DNA from 2 places in the Sinorhizobium sojae CCBAU 05684 genome. Region 1 is predicted to be linked to the other one. Evidence: predicted binding sites of a transcription regulator. Region 1 holds the regulator's gene; the other holds the start of a gene.

What was found. Region 1 encodes PhoB, which activates phosphate uptake and scavenging genes when phosphate is short. Its sites were predicted from a motif close to TGTCATNNANCTGTCAT; they were not measured.
Region 2: a site for PhoB is predicted at 3,509-3,525, ahead of SJ05684_RS04355 (esterase-like activity of phytase family protein). Genes of this name have one in related genera too.

What each region holds. Positions count from the first base shown of each region.
Region 1 is NZ_CP023067.1:123,568-129,624, forward strand. Features, by position in the region: gene pstA (phosphate ABC transporter permease PstA) at 1-62, shown strand, start outside; gene pstB (phosphate ABC transporter ATP-binding protein PstB) at 107-889, shown strand; gene phoU (phosphate signaling complex protein PhoU) at 957-1,670, shown strand; gene phoB (phosphate regulon transcriptional regulator PhoB) at 1,733-2,416, shown strand; gene SJ05684_RS00610 (GcrA family cell cycle regulator) at 2,506-3,024, opposite strand; gene SJ05684_RS00615 (aspartate aminotransferase family protein) at 3,442-4,641, shown strand; gene argF (ornithine carbamoyltransferase) at 4,713-5,630, shown strand; gene SJ05684_RS00625 (Hsp33 family molecular chaperone) at 5,917-6,057, shown strand, end outside.
Region 2 is NZ_CP023067.1:898,459-904,515, reverse strand. Features, by position in the region: gene SJ05684_RS04365 (HAMP domain-containing methyl-accepting chemotaxis protein) at 1-484, shown strand, start outside; gene SJ05684_RS04360 (MarR family winged helix-turn-helix transcriptional regulator) at 664-1,137, shown strand; gene SJ05684_RS04355 (esterase-like activity of phytase family protein) at 1,215-3,407, opposite strand; gene hbs (non-specific DNA-binding protein Hbs) at 3,709-3,981, opposite strand; gene lon (endopeptidase La) at 4,205-6,057, opposite strand, start outside.

The DNA of each region.
Region 1 (6,057 bases):
TCCTGGTCGCAATGAACTTGATTGCAATCATACTTCGCCGCCGCTTCGAGCGTCGCTGGTAGAAAGGAGCGCTATGATGAACAATATGTCCGCTATGACTACGACGATGAAGACGAAGGCTGCCACCATGAACCCATCGAAGATTTCCGCCCGCGGTGTGCAGGTCTATTATGGCGACAAACACGCCATTAAGGACGTCGACATCGAGATACATCCCCGCTCCGTAACCGCCTTCATCGGCCCGTCCGGTTGCGGCAAGTCGACCTTCCTGCGGTGCATCAATCGGATGAACGACACGATCAGCAGTTGCCGGGTCGAGGGCCATATCGCAATTGACGGCGAAGATATCTACGATCCGAAGGTGGATCCGGTGCAGTTGCGCGCCAAGGTCGGCATGGTCTTCCAGAAGCCGAACCCCTTCCCGAAGTCGATCTACGAAAACGTCGCCTACGGTCCACGCATACACGGCCTGGCCTCCAGGAAGTCGGACCTCGATGACATTGTCGCCTCCGCCCTTCAGAAAGCCGGCCTTTGGAACGAAGTGAAGGATCGCCTGGACGCTCCGGGTACCGGCCTCTCCGGCGGCCAGCAGCAGCGCCTTTGCATTGCTCGCGCCGTCGCCGTCAGCCCGGAAGTCATCCTCATGGATGAACCCTGCTCGGCACTTGATCCGATCGCCACCGCCAAGGTCGAGGAACTGATCCACGAGCTTCGCGAGAACTTCACCATCGTTATTGTAACCCACTCGATGCAGCAGGCGGCACGCGTGTCGCAGCGTACGGCGATGTTCCACCTTGGCAATCTGGTTGAAGTGGACGACACCGATAAGATCTTCACCAATCCGGACGACCAACGCACGCAGGACTACATCATGGGCCGGTTCGGCTAAGCGGAACCGCTCGCATACGCCCGCTAACCTGTTGGAACCGATCGAGCGCGTTCCCGAGGAATAGAAGATGACTCATCCACACATCATGTCCGCCTTCGACGAAGAGTTGAAGTATCTCACGCGCCGTATCTCCGAGATGGGTGGGCTGGCCGAGCAAATGGTGGCCGACTCCGTGCGGGCACTGGTCAATTCCGACTTGGCGCTCGCCCAGAAGGTCATTTCGGACGATGCCATGCTCGACGAGGCCGAACGCCAGATCGGCGAGAAGGCGATCGTCACCATAGCCAAGCGCCAGCCCATGGCCGCGGACCTGCGCGAAATCATGGGCTCCATCCGCATTGCGGCCGACCTGGAGCGCGTCGGCGATCTTGGCAAGAACACGGCGAAGCGCGTGATCGCGGTAGCCGGCTCTGGAATTCCGCGCAAGCTCGCGCGGGGCCTTGAGCATCTGGCCGAACTCGCTCTGGTCCAGCTCAAGGAAGTACTTGACGTCTTTGCTTCCCGCTCGCCGGAGAAGGCAAACAGCATCCGCCAGCGGGACGAAGAGATCGATGCGATCTACACGTCGCTTTTCCGGGAATTGCTCACCTATATGATGGAGGACCCGCGCAACATCACACCTTGCACGCATCTTCTTTTCTGCGCCAAGAACATCGAGCGGATCGGCGACCATGCGACCAATATTGCCGAGACGATCTACTATATGGCGACTGGTGCCCAGCCGCAGGGCGAGCGGCCGAAGGACGATACGACAGCGACAATGGGGTCGGTGACAGACTGAAGCGGAGAAGGAGAGGGGGGCGCCTTTCAACTGATGGATTGAGGCAAGGAGTTGTAGCTTAGATGTTGCCGAAGATAGCTGTTGTTGAAGACGAGGAAGCATTGAGCGTATTGCTGCGCTACAACCTCGAAGCCGAAGGCTTCGAGGTCGATACGATCCTTCGCGGCGACGAGGCTGAAATCCGCCTGCAGGAACGGCTGCCCGACCTCTTGATCCTCGATTGGATGTTGCCAGGCGTCTCCGGCATCGAGCTTTGCCGCAGGCTCCGACAAAGGCCGGAAACGGAGCGTTTGCCGATCATCATGCTGACGGCGCGCGGCGAGGAGAGCGAGCGCGTGCGGGGGCTCGCAACCGGCGCCGACGACTATGTCGTCAAACCATTTTCGACGCCGGAACTGATGGCGCGGGTCAAGGCGATGCTCAGGCGCGCCAAACCGGAGGTCCTGTCGACGGTGCTTCGCTGCGGCGACATCGAACTCGATCGCGAGACGCATCGCGTCCATCGCCGCAGCCGCGAGGTCCGGCTCGGACCGACGGAGTTCCGGCTGCTTGAGTTCCTCATGTCTTCGCCGGGACGGGTGTTCTCCCGCTCACAACTGCTAGACGGCGTCTGGGGCCATGACATCTACGTCGACGAGCGCACGGTCGACGTCCATGTCGGCCGCCTGCGCAAGGCGCTGAACTTTTCAAACATGCCCGACGTGATCAGGACGGTGCGCGGCGCCGGTTATTCGCTCGAAGGGTAGGCTCCAATTCAATGCGAGTTGCCAAGAAAAAAGGGCCCGTGGGGCCCTTTCAGCGTTGCTTCGTGATCGAGATTTTTCGAGATCGAACGTCAGCGGATGCGCCGGCGTTCCGCCGAAGGCTGGTAGGCAAGCCGCGCATGATAGCTGCAATAGGGCGAGGATTCCGGCGAGTCGTTGCCGCAGAAGTGAAACTCCTCCTTCAGCGGATCACCGATCGGCCACTTGCACGTCCGCTCGGTGAGCTGCGTCAGCTCCAAGCGGCGCGACATCGGCACGACGATATTCGCTGCGAGTTCGAATTCCTGTTCGGCCACCAGGTCGACGGCGACCTCTTCTTTGAGGACCGTCGCACCGGAAGGGCGGGCGACAGTGCGGGTGACGGCGCGAGCGGCGTAGTTCGGTGCACGCGGCGCCGAGGTCGTCCGCTTGGGACGCGCGGGCGTGGTGGTCCCTCCCGCCTTTGCGCGGCCCGGCAGGCTCAACCGGTGTACCTTGCCGATGACGGCATTGCGGCTGACGCCGCCCAATTGCGCCGCAATCTGGCTGGCGCTCAGGCCCTCGGACCACAGCTTCTTCAGTTTCTCGACCCGCTCGTCCGTCCAGTTCATATCTGCACTCCCCGTTCTCGGCGTTGGGATGGCAGAATCCATCACCGTCCCCCCAGAAAAAACCTGGAGTTACAACGCGATAACCATTTTGGTGACTAGGTCCGCCGCATGCGTCTAGTAATTAAATCTTAACCTACCGGCAGGGTGACTCCGTGGCAAGAGTCGCTGGAATCGCGCCGAATCGATTTCGCAGTTTTCCCCAACTTGCTGTCTCATAGTTGCATTTTTGCAAGCCCCGTGACGCGAATTTTTCGCACTACGGAATCTGCTCTCCCCGAGCGGCCGCAGGCCTTGGTTTTGTTGACATTGCGCTGCGAAATAGGAATAGTGCCAGCGCCGCCGAAAGGCGGCATTTTGATTTTTTTCAGGCAGACAATCGAACAGTCCGATAGTGATGCCGAGGAAGGAGAAGCCCAAATGGCCGCAACAACGCCGCTCTACGACACCTATTTGCGCGCGCCGTTGCGTTTCGAGCGAGGTGAGGGCGTCTGGCTGGTCGCCGAAGACGGGACGCGCTATCTCGATTTCGCCGCCGGAGTCGCCGTCAACTCGCTCGGCCATGCCCATCCGCATCTCGTCGAGGCGCTGAAGGCCCAGGCGGAGAAACTCTGGCACGTTTCCAATCTCTATGACGTTCCGGGGCAGGAAAGCCTTGCGCGGCGGCTGACGGCGGTCACCTTCGCCGACCGGGTGTTCTTCACCAATTCGGGCGCCGAGGCGCTAGAGTGTGCGATCAAGACGGCGCGCCGCTACCATTTCGCCAAGGGTCATCCGGAGCGGTTCCATATCATCACGTTCGAGGGGGCCTTCCACGGCCGCACCATCGCTACGATCGCCGCCGGCGGTCAGCAGAAATACATCGAAGGCTTCGGACCGAAGGCGCCCGGCTTCTATCAGGTGCCGTTCGGGGACATCGCCGCCGTCAAGAGCGCGATCAACGACGAGACCGCGGCGATCCTGGTCGAGCCTATCCAGGGCGAGGGTGGGGTGCGTCTGGCGTCAAAGGAGTTCCTGCAGGAGCTGCGTGCCCTCTGCGACGAATTCGGCCTCATGTTGATCCTGGATGAAGTGCAGTGCGGTGTGGGCCGCACCGGCAAGCTCTTCGCCTATGAGTGGGCAGGCATCCGGCCCGACATCATGGCCGTCGCCAAGGGGATTGGCGGCGGCTTTCCGCTCGGCGCATGCCTGGCGACGGAGGCGGCCGCCGCAGGCATGTTGGCCGGCACGCACGGCTCGACCTATGGCGGCAATCCGCTGGCGATGGCCGTCGGCAACGCGGTGCTCGACGTGGTCCTTGCCGAGGGCTTCCTCGACAATGTGCGCGACGTCGCACTCGTCTTCCGCCAAGGGCTCGCTTCGCTCAAGGATCGCTTCCCCGACGTTATCGAAGAGGTCCGCGGCGACGGCCTGATGCTCGGCATCAAGGCGAAAGTGCCCTCCACCGACCTTCTGAAGGCGATCCGGGCCGAAAGGTTGCTCGCGGTTCCGGCCGGCGAAAACGTACTGCGCCTCTTGCCTCCGCTGATCGTCACGGCGGCTGAGGCAAGGGAGGGGCTCGCGCGGGTCGAGCGCGCCGCCGAGGCAGTGAGGGCCGCAGGCGGCACAGCCGCCGCTTGAGGCTGCGACGAGCCGCTCCGGCGGGCGCCGGGGCCACATGACTAGGGAATTACGACAGGAAATACAGACACATGACCGCCACCAGACATTTTCTCGATCTTTCGGCCATGACGTCCGCCGATCTCAGGATCATCATTGACGATGCCCGCATGCGCAAGTCGGCGACCAAGGCCGGAACGGCCGACAAGCCGCTCGCCGGCAAGATGCTGGCGATGATCTTCGAGAAGCCGTCGACCCGTACGCGCGTCTCCTTCGACGTCGGGATGCGCCAGCTCGGCGGCGAGACGCTGTTTCTTTCGGGCACGGAAATGCAACTGGGCCGGGCCGAAACCATCGGCGACACGGCGAAGGTTCTCTCGCGCTACGTCGATGCGATCATGATTCGCACGACCGACCATCGCCGGCTCCTTGAAATGGCCGAGCACGCGACCGTGCCGGTCATCAATGGCCTGACTGACGACACGCATCCCTGTCAGATAATGGCCGACATCATGACCTTCGAGGAGCACCGCGGGCCGGTCACAGGCAAGACGATTGCCTGGACGGGCGACGGCAACAACGTGCTGCATTCGCTCATCGAAGGTACGGCGCGCTTCGGCTACCGGATGAACATGGCGGTTCCGTTCGGCTCCGAGCCGCAGGACAAGTTCCTCAACTGGGCTCGGAACAACGGCGGAGAGGTCCTGCTTTGCCACGAGCCGGAACAGGCCATTGCCGGTGCCGATTGCGTCGTCACCGACACCTGGATCTCAATGAATCAGGAGCACCGCGCCCGCGGCCACAATGTCTTCCAGCCCTATCAGGTCAACGAGGCGTTGATGAAGCATGCGGCACCCGACGCGCTGTTCATGCATTGCCTGCCTGCACATCGCGGCGAGGAGGTCACGGATGAGGTGATCGACGGCCCGCAATCGGTCGTCTTCGACGAGGCGGAAAATCGGCTGCATGCGCAAAAATCGATCCTCGCCTGGTGCCTTGGCGCTGTTTGACGGCGTCTCGGGCCAGTTGAGATGAAGAGGACGGCGGAGGCTTGAATCCGGCTCGGTCCGACACAATCTAGACGATATGGAGGGCGGCTCCGGCATGAGTGCCGCGCGCGCAGCCCAGGGGGCCAGGGTCCAGACGGTCGAGGCTGCGTTTGCAGAGGCACCGGCGAAGGGCTGCGACCTCTGGACAAATCCGTTCACAGCGGGATCAAATGGGATAACGGGCAGGTTGCACGGGGGCGGTCGATGCCCTCGTGGCGACCGGCGACTGCGAGACAAGGAGCAAGCAATGACAGAGATAGCACCGGGGCTGGGCGAGTTCGATTTCGCCGGTGACGATCATGTCGTGCCTTTTCATGTCGAGGGTCTCGACGTCCGCGGCCGCGCCGTTCAACTCGGTCCGATGCTCGACACTATCCTCGAGCGGCAC
Region 2 (6,057 bases), 770 kb from region 1:
CGCCTTCCAGACGAACCTTCTGGCGCTCAATGCCGGCGTTGAAGCGGCCCGCGCCGGCGAGGCCGGCAAAGGCTTCGCGGTCGTCGCACAGGAGGTGCGCGAGCTCGCACAGCGATCGGCCAACGCCGCCAAGGAGATCAAGGAACTGATCCGCAATTCGGCAAGCGAAGTCGAGGGCGGCGTCCGACTCGTCCGCGAAACGGGCGCGGCCCTGCGCACCATCGAAGGCTTCATCGTAACCATCAACGAACATATGGATGCCATTGCGGTCTCGGCCCGAGAGCAGTCCACCGGGCTTTCGGAGGTCAATATGGCCGTCAACCAGATGGACCAGGTTACGCAACAGAACGCCGCAATGGTCGAAGAGGCCAATGCCGCGAGCGCAACGCTGGCGCAGGAGGCAAGCCGCCTGCGCGATTTGATCAGCCGCTTCACGCTGGCCGAAACCAAGGATCATGGCTACGGGTCGCGTCACGCCGCATAGCAGACACAGCGGCTTTCCTCTCGCATCGTCAACGGCCCCTCAGACGGGGCCGTTACTTTTGCAACTGCCGGTGTTCTCCTTAAGAATTGCCGGGTTTTTGTCGACAAACATGGCGATTGTCACTATCAATAGGGTTACTGCCATTTGACATGGCCCCTCAACATACAGCCATGATGGTCATGAAGAAGACATTCGACGTTTCCGACAAGCTGTTCGAACTCTACCACCGCATTCATCGTCTGGTGAACGAGTCGATGACGGAGGAAGGCGTCTCGCTTGCCCGAAGCAAGTTCCTGTTCTTCCTGAGCAAGCTCGGACCGTGCCGATCGACCGACATCGCCTGCGCCTTGAATTTCGCGCCGCGGACCGTGACCGAGGCGATCGACGGCCTGGAGCGCGACCGGCTGGTGATGCGCAAGCCCGACCCGGAAGACCGCCGCGCCAAGATCGTCTCGATCACCGACACCGGCCGGGCCGTGCTCGAGGCGGCGGAGCATCCGCGCAAGCAGTTGCTCGAGGAAATCTTCTCGGCGCTCGACGACGATCAGCTCGACCAGCTCTTCGAGATCGTCAGCAAGCTCGTCGTGAAGACCGACGAGATCCGCAAGCGCAAGGAAGCGGCGGAGGAGCAGGAGATCGCTGCCGCACCGTGAAGGCCCGACTGTTTCGGTCGCAAGATGAAGAGGCCGGGATCTCATGTCCCGGCCTCGTCATTTCTTCTGGCGGTCGCTTACATCGCGTTGATGGCACCGATGGAGAAGAACAGGGTTTCGCCTGAGGAATCGTCGACGCCATCATTGTCGGTGACGACGTAACCGCTGCCGGCCGCGTCGACCGTGAAGCCCTCGACCTTGTCGACCACATAGCCGTTGAGCGCCTTCAGCTCCGGGATGAGATCCCGAACCTCTTCCTTCTTCACGACCGGCAGTTCGCCCCCGAGGGCGGCAGGCTTCAGCTCTGCAAGCGGCACGCGGTAGAGCTTCTTGGTCTTCGCCGCGGCGCCGATCAGATTGTCTCGTTCGACGACGTAGGCGAAGTCGCCATGGGCGGAAATCTCCGAGAGACCGATCCAGCCCTGCTCCGACTTGTCGAGCGGATAGCGGACCGCGCCCCACTCTCTGGTTGCAGGCCTGTAGGAGACGAGTTTCACGAAGCCTTTCTCGTCGTCCTTCCATTCGCGCTGCACCGCCATCCACAGGGTCAATTCGTCGCCTTCGCCGACGGCCGAAATGCCTTCGAAACCGAAACGGACCTCATTGGCCCTGAGTTCGGCCGGAGGCGCGATCTCCTGCTTGATCTCGCCCTTCTCGTTCACATGGAGGATCGCGTGACTGTAGAGCTTTTCCGAATTGCCTTCTGAAGCCAGCCAGAAGCCGCCTTCACCATCATTGGCGATACCTTCGATATCCAGCTTCTGGGCAGGCGCGCCGTCGCGGGTAATCACCAGCGCCTCGGTGATCAAGGCCGGCTTCTGCGTCGCGTCGATCGTGAAGATCGTCGGCCGTGACGTGTAGACGGAGTCGTTGACCGCGCGCAGGAAACCTGGCCTGTCCGGAACCGCGGCGAGGCCCGAAAGCGCCCCGAAACCGATCGGCACGCCATCCTTCTCTGCGGAACGTATCTGCGGATAGGCCGCCTCCCCCTCCCCTCGCTCGTAGATCATGACATGTGCGCGCGCACCGCCGTCCTCGATGAGGTCGACCTCGTTGGCGATCGCCAGCAGGTTACGCTGCGGAATGGCGACGGCACCCTCGGGCGAGATGCCGGACGGCAGGAGCTGCAGCAGTTCCGGTTCGGCGCCGGTGTCCTTGTAGACGCCGACGATCGATGAACGTTCCGAAAGGACGAAGAAGAGATCGTCGTCGCCGAAGCGTGCCGCTTCGAGGCCTTCCGGCTCGACGCCCTTGGCCGACGACCTCTTCTCCGGATAATGGCCGATCGCCGCGATAGCATGCTCGAGGCTCGGGCCGGATTCGAAGAGGACCTTGCCGCTCTTGTCGAAGACGGTGAAGCCGCGTGCGCCGCCCTCGTAATCACCCTCGTTGGCGACGACCAGACGCTGGTCACCGAGCCACTTCACCGCGTCGGGCTCGCGCTTGCGGCCGGCCTGTTCGCCGGTAAAGCCGATGGCGCCGTCACGCTTGACGTCGATGTTCTTGAGATCGACCTTGCCGGCGGAGAAATGCGCCTTCACCGCTGCGGACTTCCCGTCGATGATGACGATGTGATTGTTTTCCTGCAGGGTCAGGGCGATTTCGTCCTGGCCGTTGAAGGCGACGAATTCCGGTTCCGGATCGTCGCCGGCGACTTCGGCAAGGCCGGTCAGGGCCACGCGCTTGATCGATGCGCAGTCCGCAATGCCGTCCTTCAGCGACAGAATCATAAGATCACCCGCCGGCATCTGCGGGATCATGCCGTCATTGACTTCTTCGTCGCGCTCGTTCTCGATCGCAATGGCGGCGAGCGTCCCGTCCTTATTGACGGCGACGGAATCCGGCTGACCGCCGAGATCGCAGGTGGCATCCTGCTTTTTCGTCGCGAGATCGACCACGGCAAGCAGGCCCGAGGGATTGGTAAAGCTTTCGCTCGTGTTCACGGCCACCAGGACCTTGCCACCGGCGATCGCCACGGAGGTCGGTTCGCCATCGAAGGAAACGGTGCCGGCAGCGGCTGGCGCCCTGGCATCGGTAATGTCGATAAAGCCGATGCGCTTGCCGGGGCTATCGCTGTAGACGAGCGTGTTGCCGTCGTCGCTCGCCGTGATGATTTCGGCGGAGGTCGGCGCCTCGCGTTCGCCCTCGGGTAGGTTATCGGCGACCGCAAAGGATGCGATGCGGTTAAAGACCTGTTCGGCCCGAACGGCGGTTGCGGTCGATGCGGCAAGTGCAGCAGCCAAAGCTGCGGTGATGGAAAGTGCTTTCATTGATCTCCCTCCTTGTCGCGGCGCTCGCATTTGCGCCGCTGTGGCATCCGGAATCGGCCGGTTGCCTCACGCCCCGGATGGGAGGTTTTTGCAGCCGCCCTGTAACAGTCCGATGACAGCGGAGGAAAACTGAAAAGAGGCCCGGCTGGGCCGGGCCTCAATCAACCTGCCTGCACGCGCTTTCCAAAGAGAGCGCAAGAGGCAGAGGAACATGAACCTGTTGGGCCTGCAATCCGCAGCCACCACGCGGAAAAGCCGACCGGCGATCGCTCGGGTTCCGTCGGAACCCGGAAGCGCTCGATTAGTTGACGGCGTCCTTGAGGCCCTTGCCGGCCGTGAACTTCGGCACGTTGCGTGCCGGGATGTCAACTTCCGCACCCGTCGACGGGTTGCGGCCCTTGGAGGCTTCGCGGCGGGTCACGGAGAAGTTGCCGAAACCGACGAGGCGGATATCGCCGCCGTTCTTCAGTTCGCTCTGGATGGTCTCAAAAACTGCATCCACTGCAGAAGACGCATCGGCCTTGGAAAGACCGGCCTTCTCGGCGACGGCAGCCACGAGCTCATTCTTGTTCATGTTTCCACCCCTTTCATACTGGTTCGAAACGACTGTGCTTCTTAAGCCGGGGCGGCATGTGCTTCACCCACGTCTTGCCATTCCCAATTGCGCCTAATCCCTTGGAATGCAAGGCTTGCGGGCTGCTTTACAACAAAAAAGACCGGCGAAATGCCGGTCTTTTTTGATTTTTTGGTCAAACTGCGCCACGCGGGACACAGTCCCGTGCCGCTTTCGACATCTGTCAGTGGGCGATCGACGCCCCCGCCTCGTCCTGCGAATCGACCGAAGCAATGGAGGCGGCCTCGTTCGACGCATCCCATTCGATCGGCTCGGGGCGCCGGATCAGAGCGTGTTCCAGTACCTCGCCCATCCGCGAAACGGGGATGATTTCGAGGCTGTTCTTCACGTTGTCCGGGATCTCGGCGAGGTCCTTGGCGTTCTCTTCCGGGATCAGCACCTTCTTGATGCCGCCGCGCAGGGCCGCCAGCAGCTTCTCCTTCAGGCCACCGATCGGCAGGACGCGACCGCGCAGCGTGATCTCGCCGGTCATCGCCACATCCTTGGAAATCGGGATGCCGGTCATGACCGAGACGATCGCCGTCGCCATGGCGACGCCCGCCGATGGGCCATCCTTCGGCGTCGCGCCTTCGGGCACGTGCACGTGGATGTCGCGCTTGTCGAAGAGCGGCGGCTCGATGCCGAAATCGATCGCACGCGAGCGGACATAGGATGCCGCCGCCGAAATCGATTCCTTCATGACGTCGCGCAGGTTGCCGGTGACCGTCATGCGGCCCTTGCCCGGCATCATCACGCCTTCGATCGTCAACAGCTCGCCGCCGACCTCGGTCCAGGCGAGACCGGTGACCACTCCGACCTGATCGTCGCGCTCGGCTTCGCCATGGCGATAGCGCGGCACCCCGAGATAGTCATGGACGTTTTCCGCCGTCACCTCGACCTTCTTGGTCCTGCCCTTGAGGATCTCGGTCACCGCCTTGCGCGCAAGCTTCATCAGCTCGCGTTCGAAATTGCGGACGCCCGCTTCCCGCGTATAGGTCTGGATGACCGCCATCAGCGCGCCGTCAGTAACAGAGAACTCGTTCGGCTGCAGCGCATGATCGCGGATCGCCTTCGGCAACAGGTGCCGCTTGGCGATCTCCCGCTTTTCCTCTTCGGTGTAGCCGGCGATGCGGATGACTTCCATGCGGTCCATCAGCGGCGGCGGAATGTTCAGCGTGTTCGCCGTAGTGATGAACATCACGTTGGAAAGGTCGTATTCGACTTCGAGATAGTGATCCATGAAGGTCGAGTTCTGTTCCGGATCGAGCACCTCGAGCAGCGCTGAAGACGGATCGCCGCGGAAGTCCTGGCCCATCTTGTCGATCTCATCGAGCAGAAAGAGCGGATTGGATTTCTTCGCCTTCTTCATCGACTGCACGACCTTGCCCGGCATGGAGCCGATATAGGTCCTGCGGTGACCTCGGATCTCGGCTTCGTCGCGCACGCCGCCCAGCGCCATGCGGATATATTCGCGGCCGGTCGCCTTGGCGATCGACTTGGCGAGCGAGGTCTTGCCGACGCCGGGAGGGCCCACAAGGCACAGAATCGGGCCTTTGATCTTCGCGGAACGGGCCTGCACGGCCAAATACTCGACAATGCGCTCCTTGACCTTATCGAGGCCGAAATGGTCGGCGTCGAGCACCTTCTCGGCGTGGTTGAGGTCGGTCTTGATCTTGGACTTCTTGCCCCAGGGCAGGCCCAGGAGCCAGTCCAGATAGTTGCGCACGACCGTCGCTTCCGCCGACATCGGGCTCATCTGGCGCAGCTTCTTCAGTTCCGCGTCAGCCTTCTCGCGCGCTTCCTTGGAAAGCTTCGTCTTGGAGATGCGCTCTTCGATTTCGGCCATCTCGTCGCGGCCGTCCTCGCTGTCGCCCAACTCCTTCTGAATCGCCTTCATCTGTTCGTTGAGATAGTACTCGCGCTGCGTCTTCTCCATCTGGCGCTTGACGCGCGAGCGGATGCGCTTCTCGACCTGCAGCACCGAGATCTCGCCTTCCATGAAGCCGAGCGCCTTTTCGAGGCGCATCTTGACGCTGG